2 regions of the Leclercia sp. LSNIH3 genome follow, and region 2 is predicted to be linked to the other one. Evidence: predicted binding sites of a transcription regulator. Region 2 holds the regulator's gene; the other holds the start of a gene.

Region 1 (3,420 bases), 400 kb from region 2:
AATTTACCGATACCGTGGGTAGAAGCCTGCGCACGGTGAGCAGTACCGAAAGCATCCATTACGAACACATCGCACAGTGCCGCATATTTTTTGGACAGAGTTTCGTCGTCTTTCTTTTCGCCTTTGTTGAAGCGAACGTTTTCCAGAACAACCAGCTCACCTTCAGCCACTTCCACGCCATCCAGGTAGTCTTTAACCAGACGTACCGGGCTGGACAGTTTGTCTTTCAGGTAATTAACAACCGGCAGCAGAGAGAACTCTTCGTTGTACTCGCCTTCGGTCGGACGACCCAGGTGGGAGGTTACCATCACTTTTGCGCCCTGCTTCAGTGCCAGTTCGATGGTTGGCAGAGAGGCACGGATACGCGCGTCGCTGGTTACTTTTCCATCTTTAACCGGTACGTTCAGATCCGCACGGATGAAAACGCGTTTACCTGCCAGATCCAGATCGGTCATCTTAATTACAGACATGGTGAATCCTCTCGTTGATTCTTAAAGTTTTGCAGACGCAACAGGCGTCTTACCTGAAACCTTGTGCGGCCATGGCTAACGTGGTGTCGAGCATCCTGTTAGCAAAGCCCCATTCGTTATCACACCAGACCAGCGTTTTGATCAGATGTGCCCCACTTACGCGCGTTTGGGTGCCATCGACGATGGCGCTATGCGGATCGTGGTTAAAATCTACTGAGACCAACGGTAATTCCGTATAGTCAACTATACCATGAAATGCTTGCTGTGCCGCTTTTTGCAGCAACAGGTTGACCTCACAGGCTTTTACCGGTTTTTTCACGGTCACGCTGAGGTCAATCGCCGTCACGTTGATCGTTGGAACACGTACGGCGATGGCTTCAAAACGGTCTTCAAACTGGGGAAAAATTCGGGTAATTCCGGCCGCCAGTTTGGTATCCACCGGGATAATCGACTGACTCGCCGCGCGAGTGCGTCGCAGGTCCGGGTGGTATGCGTCAATGACCTGCTGATCGTGCATAGCGGAATGAATCGTGGTCACGGTGCCCGATTCAATGCCGTAGGCATCGTCCAGCAGTTTGATGACCGGAATAATACAGTTGGTGGTGCAGGAAGCATTGGAGACGATGCGGTGTTCCGCTTGCAGCTCATGATGGTTCACGCCGTAAACCACCGTGGCATCGAGATCGTTACTGCCCGGATGTGAGAAGAGCACTTTCTTAGCGCCAGCCGCCAGATGGGCTTCGCCATGCGCGCGATTACCGTAAACGCCGGTACAGTCGAGCACCACATCTACGCCCAGCTCACGCCAGGGTAAGGCGTCGATCGTCTGCTCGTGCAGGACACGAATCACGTCATCACCGACGAACAGCTGCTCTCTCTCCTGACGAACGTCCCAGGCAAAGCGCCCATGGCTGGTGTCATATTTCAATAAATGCGCCATGCCTGCGGCATCCGCCAGTTCATTGATGGCCACCACGGTCATTTCCGCCCGACGCCCGGATTCATATAAAGCACGAACCACGTTGCGTCCGATGCGACCGAAACCATTAATCGCTACGCGTACGGTCATAAGTCTCCTGCAAAGCTTTCCCTGATTCGAGGTGGCTGACAGAGTAATCCAGCAACGCTCTGAGGGGAATCCTCGCCTGTCACAAACTCCAACTGATTGGTCATTTGTCGAACGTTTAATCGACTGAAACGCTTCAGCTAGAATAAGCGAAACATGGAATAAAGGGAATGTCCGTCCAGAGCAATAAGCCAGCTATATGACGCATATCACATTTTGAATGGAATAACTTACAGGCGTATTACATTTATGAGGAATAAGATGCACAAAAAGCCGGGTGGGCAGGTAAAAGCAAAACGGTAACCAAAGGGTTACCGTTTTTAGGGTTTGCGCCCTCTCTTACAGGGAGAGTGCTGCGGTGAAGGCATCTGCCCGCACCGCATCAACCACGATTACAACAGTTCTTTCGCTTTCGCGACCACGTTCTCAACGGTGAAGCCGAACTCTTCGAACAGCTGCTCAGCCGGCGCAGACTCACCGAAGGTGGTCATGCCGACGATAGCGCCGTTCAGGCCCACGTATTTGAACCAGTAGTCAGCGATACCCGCTTCAACAGCAACACGGGCAGAAACAGCTTTCGGCAGCACGGACTCACGGTATGCCGCATCCTGCTTGTCGAAGGCGTCGGTAGACGGCATGGAAACCACGCGCGCTTTAACGCCTTCGCCTGCCAGCTGATCCCAGGCCGCAACCGCCAGTTCAACTTCAGAACCGGTCGCGATGAAAATCAGCTCAGGCTGACCGTCGCAGTCTTTCAGCACGTAACCACCGCGGGCGATGTTCGCCAGCTGCTCTTCGGTACGATCCTGCTGAGCCAGGTTCTGACGGGAGAGGATCAGTGCGGTCGGGCCGTCCTGACGCTCAACGCCATATTTCCACGCTACCGCAGATTCAACCTGGTCACATGGACGCCATGTGGACATGTTCGGGGTCACACGCAGGGAAGCAACCTGCTCTACCGGCTGGTGAGTCGGGCCATCTTCGCCCAGACCGATGGAGTCGTGGGTGTACACCATCACCTGACGCTGTTTCATCAGCGCAGCCATACGCACCGCGTTACGGGCATATTCCACAAACATCAGGAAGGTGGAGGTGTAAGGCAGGAAACCACCGTGCAGGGAGATACCGTTAGCAATTGCGGTCATACCGAATTCACGTACACCGTAATGGATGTAGTTACCGGCAGCATCTTCGTTGATCGCTTTGGAACCGGACCAGATGGTCAGGTTGCTTGGTGCCAGGTCAGCAGAACCGCCGAGTAATTCTGGCAGCCATGGGCCGAAGGCTTCGATGGCATTCTGGGATGCTTTACGGCTGGCGATTTTGGACGGGTTCGCCTGCAGTTTAGCGATGAATTCGTTCGCTTTCGCGTCGAAGTCTGCTGGCATTTCACCTTTCATACGACGGGTGTATTCAGCCGCTTCCTGTGGGAAGGCTTTAGCGTAGGCAGCAAATTTCTCGTTCCATGCAGCTTCTTTCGCCTGGCCCGCTTCTTTGGCATCCCACTGCGCGTAGATCTCAGACGGGATCTCAAACGCGGCGTGTTTCCAGCCCAGCTGTTCGCGGGTCAGGACGATCTCTGCGTCACCCAGTGGTGCGCCATGGGAGTCGTGCGTACCGGCTTTGTTCGGGGAACCGAAACCGATGATGGTTTTGCACATCAGCAGGGACGGTTTGTCGGTCACAGCGCGTGCTTCTTCTACTGCACGTTTAATCGCTTCAGCATCGTGGCCATCAACGCCACGCACCACGTGCCAGCCGTAGGCTTCGAAACGTGCTGCGGTATCGTCGGTGAACCAGCCTTCAATGTGACCATCGATAGAGATGCCGTTGTCGTCATAGAACGCAACCAGTTTGCCCAGCTTCAGGGTACCGGCCAGGGAG
Region 2 (3,420 bases):
AGAAGCTGACGCGGGATACCAGCGAACGCGGCCATTCCCGCGAGGCGGTGATGGACTCCGTGGTGCGCTCCATGGAGGATTACATTAACTTCCTGACGCCACAGTTTTCCCGCACCCACATTAACTTCCAGCGCGTCCCGACCGTGGACACCTCGAACCCCTTTGCCGCTAAAGGCATCCCTTCGCTGGACGAGAGCTTCGTGGTGATCCATTTCCGCAATCTGGACAATATCGATTACCCCTGGCTACTGGCGATGCTACAGGGCTCGTTTATCTCGCACATCAATACGCTGGTGGTCCCGGGCGGGAAGATGGGGCTGGCGATGGAGTTAATCATGATGCCGCTGGTGCAGCGGTTGATGGAAGGGAAGAAGATCGACTGAGGCTGTGTCGCCCGGTGGCGCTACGCTAACGGGCCTACAGAAACCTACTGGCCGGGCAAACGACGTGCCGCCCGGCGTTTTATCCGGGGCTTACGCCTCGATCACTTCATACGAGTGGGTAATGTTGACCGCTTTCTCCAGCATCAGCGCTACGGAACAGTACTTCTCCGCAGAGAGATCCACCGCGCGGGATATCGCAGCGTCTTTCAGTTGTTTGCCGGTGACCACGAAATGAAGATTGATATGGGTGAACAGGCGCGGCGCCTCTTCACGACGCTCTGAGGTCAGCTTAACTTCACAGTCGGTCACATCGTGACGTCCTTTTTGCAGGATCGACACCACGTCGATCGCGCTGCATCCGCCTGCCGCCATCAGGACAACTTCCATCGGGCTTGGCGCTTTGTCGCCGGAGTTGCCATCCATTAAAATCTGGTGCCCGGAAGCCGACTCACCAAGGAACGTTAACCCTTCGACCCATTTCACACGTGCTTGCATTTTAATTAACTCCAGGATTGCATTTTTCCTGACAGATTACGCGTCAGTAACAATTCTGACAACGGAAGTCGACCTGCATCAAGCTGAAGCGAGACACCAGGAGACAGGCGGCGAAAGCTATGCTAAAACAGTCGAGATGCTACAGTAATACATTGACGTTGCACATGTATGCAGAGGACATCACACATTACAGGCTGCTAATTATTGTGCAGGCCAGACCCCAGGCAAGGGGAAGAATTCGATTGCAACCCCAGAGTACAGGTACATAGCCAGACTCTGGAGCCAGCTTATAACAGAGGATAACAGCGCATGGTGCTTGGCAAACCGCAAACAGACCCGACTCTCGAATGGTTCTTGTCTCATTGCCATATTCATAAGTACCCATCGAAGAGCACGCTGATTCACCAGGGTGAAAAAGCGGAAACGTTGTATTACATCGTCAAAGGCTCGGTGGCAGTGCTGATCAAAGATGAAGAAGGCAAAGAGATGATCCTCTCTTACCTGAATCAGGGAGATTTCATCGGCGAACTGGGCCTGTTTGAAGAAGGACAGGAGCGTAGCGCCTGGGTCCGTGCAAAAACCGCGTGTGAAGTGGCTGAGATCTCCTATAAAAAGTTCCGCCAGCTCATTCAGGTTAACCCGGATATCCTGATGCGCCTCTCTTCGCAGATGGCTCGCCGTCTGCAGGTCACGTCCGAGAAAGTGGGTAACCTCGCCTTCCTCGACGTAACAGGCCGCATTGCTCAGACCCTGCTGAACCTGGCGAAACAGCCAGACGCCATGACCCACCCGGACGGTATGCAAATTAAAATTACCCGTCAGGAGATTGGTCAGATCGTCGGATGTTCTCGTGAGACAGTAGGCCGTATTCTGAAAATGCTGGAAGATCAAAACCTGATTTCTGCCCACGGTAAAACCATCGTGGTTTACGGAACACGTTAATTCCGCTAAAACGGCGTGACATCGCATGATGACACGCCGTTTTTGTCTCTATCACCCATGTGGCGCAGGCTCATTTATCACCCGGAAGTTAACTACGCACTGCGGCAAACGCTGGTGTTGTGTCTTCCTGTGGCTGTAGGTTTGATCCTCGGCGATCTGCAACACGGCCTGCTCTTCTCCCTCGTTCCTGCCTGCTGCAACATTGCTGGCCTGGACACACCGCATAAACGCTTTTTTAAACGCCTGACTATTGGCGGCTGCCTGTTTGCCGGCTGTAGCCTGGCCGTACAGCTGTTGCTGGCGCGCGATATTCCGCTGCCCCTCATTCTGACCGTGCTGGCGATGACGTTAGGGGTCACGGCAGAGATCAGTGCCCTGCATGCCCGACTGCTGCCCGCCTCGCTGATTGCGGCCATCTTTACCCTGAGCCTGGCGGGGAACATGCCGGTCTGGGAGCCGCTACTGCTCTATACGCTGGGCACCCTCTGGTACGGGCTGTTTAACTGGTTCTGGTTCTGGATGTGGCGCGAACAACCGCTGCGGGAATCCTTGAGCGTGCTCTATCAGCAGCTGGCCGATTATTGCGAAGCAAAATACACCCTGCTGACGCAGCATACCGACCCTGAAAAATCGTTGCCGCCGCTGCTGGCTCGCCAGCAGAAGGTGGTCGATCTGATCAGCCTCTGTTATCAGCAGCTGCATATGCTGGCGGCCAACAGAAATCACGAATACAAACGCCTGCTGCGCACCTTCCAGGTGGGGCTGGATCTGCAGGAGCATATCTCGGTCAGCCTGCATCACCCGAAGGAGGTGCAGAAGCTGGTGGAGCGCAGCCACGCCGAAGCGGTGATACGCTGGAACGCGCAGACCGTTGCGGCACGCCTGCGGGTGTTGGCTGACGATATTCTCTATCATCGTTATCCCACCCGGTTTACCATGGACAAGCAGCTTGGCGCGCTGGAGAAAATCGCCCGTCAGCACCCGGATAACCCGGTGGGCCAGTTCTGCGCCTGGCACTTCAGCCGTATTGCCCGCGTTCTGCGCACGCAACGCCCGCTCTATCCGCGCGATCTGATGGCCGACAAACAGAAACGCCTGCCATTGTTCCCCGCCCTCAAAAGCTATCTGTCGCTGAAGTCTGCCGCCCTGCGTAATGCGGCGCGCATCAGCGTGATGCTGAGTATCGCCAGCCTGATGGGCATGGCGCTGCACCTGCCGAAACCTTACTGGATCCTAATGACCGTGCTGCTGGTGACGCAAAACGGCTACAGCGCGACGCGGGTACGTATTCTTCACCGGGCGGCCGGCACCATGGTGGGGCTGATCATCGCGGGCGTGACCCTGCACTTACACGTCCCGGAAGGTTATACCCTTGCCGGAATGCTGATAGTGACCCTGGTGAGCTACCTGATCATTCGCAAGAGCTACGGCTGGGCGACGGTGGGCTTTACGGTCACAGCGGTATATACCCTGCAACTGCTGACCCTGAACGGCGAGCAATTTATTATCGCCCGGCTGGCCGATACCCTGATTGGCTGCCTGATTGCTTTCGGTGGAATGGTCTGGCTGTGGCCACAGTGGCAGAGCGGGCTGCTGCGCC

Evidence for each region. The regulator CRP, encoded in region 2, controls carbon source genes, mostly activating them, when cyclic AMP is high. The targets are predictions, from matches to a motif close to ATGTGANNNNNNTCACAT.
Region 1: the regulator CRP is predicted to act here: its motif matches at 1,734-1,751, upstream of epd (erythrose-4-phosphate dehydrogenase).

What each region holds. Positions count from the first base shown of each region.
Region 1 covers NZ_CP026387.1:3,247,696-3,251,115, reverse strand. The annotation lists gene pgk (phosphoglycerate kinase) at 1-470, opposite strand, end outside; gene epd (erythrose-4-phosphate dehydrogenase) at 520-1,539, opposite strand; gene tkt (transketolase) at 1,929-3,420, opposite strand, start outside.
Region 2 covers NZ_CP026387.1:2,846,754-2,850,173, reverse strand. The annotation lists gene C3F35_RS13730 (phosphoribulokinase) at 1-383, shown strand, start outside; gene C3F35_RS13725 (OsmC family protein) at 474-878, opposite strand; gene crp (cAMP-activated global transcriptional regulator CRP) at 1,188-1,820, shown strand; gene C3F35_RS13715 (YccS/YhfK family putative transporter) at 1,878-3,420, shown strand, end outside.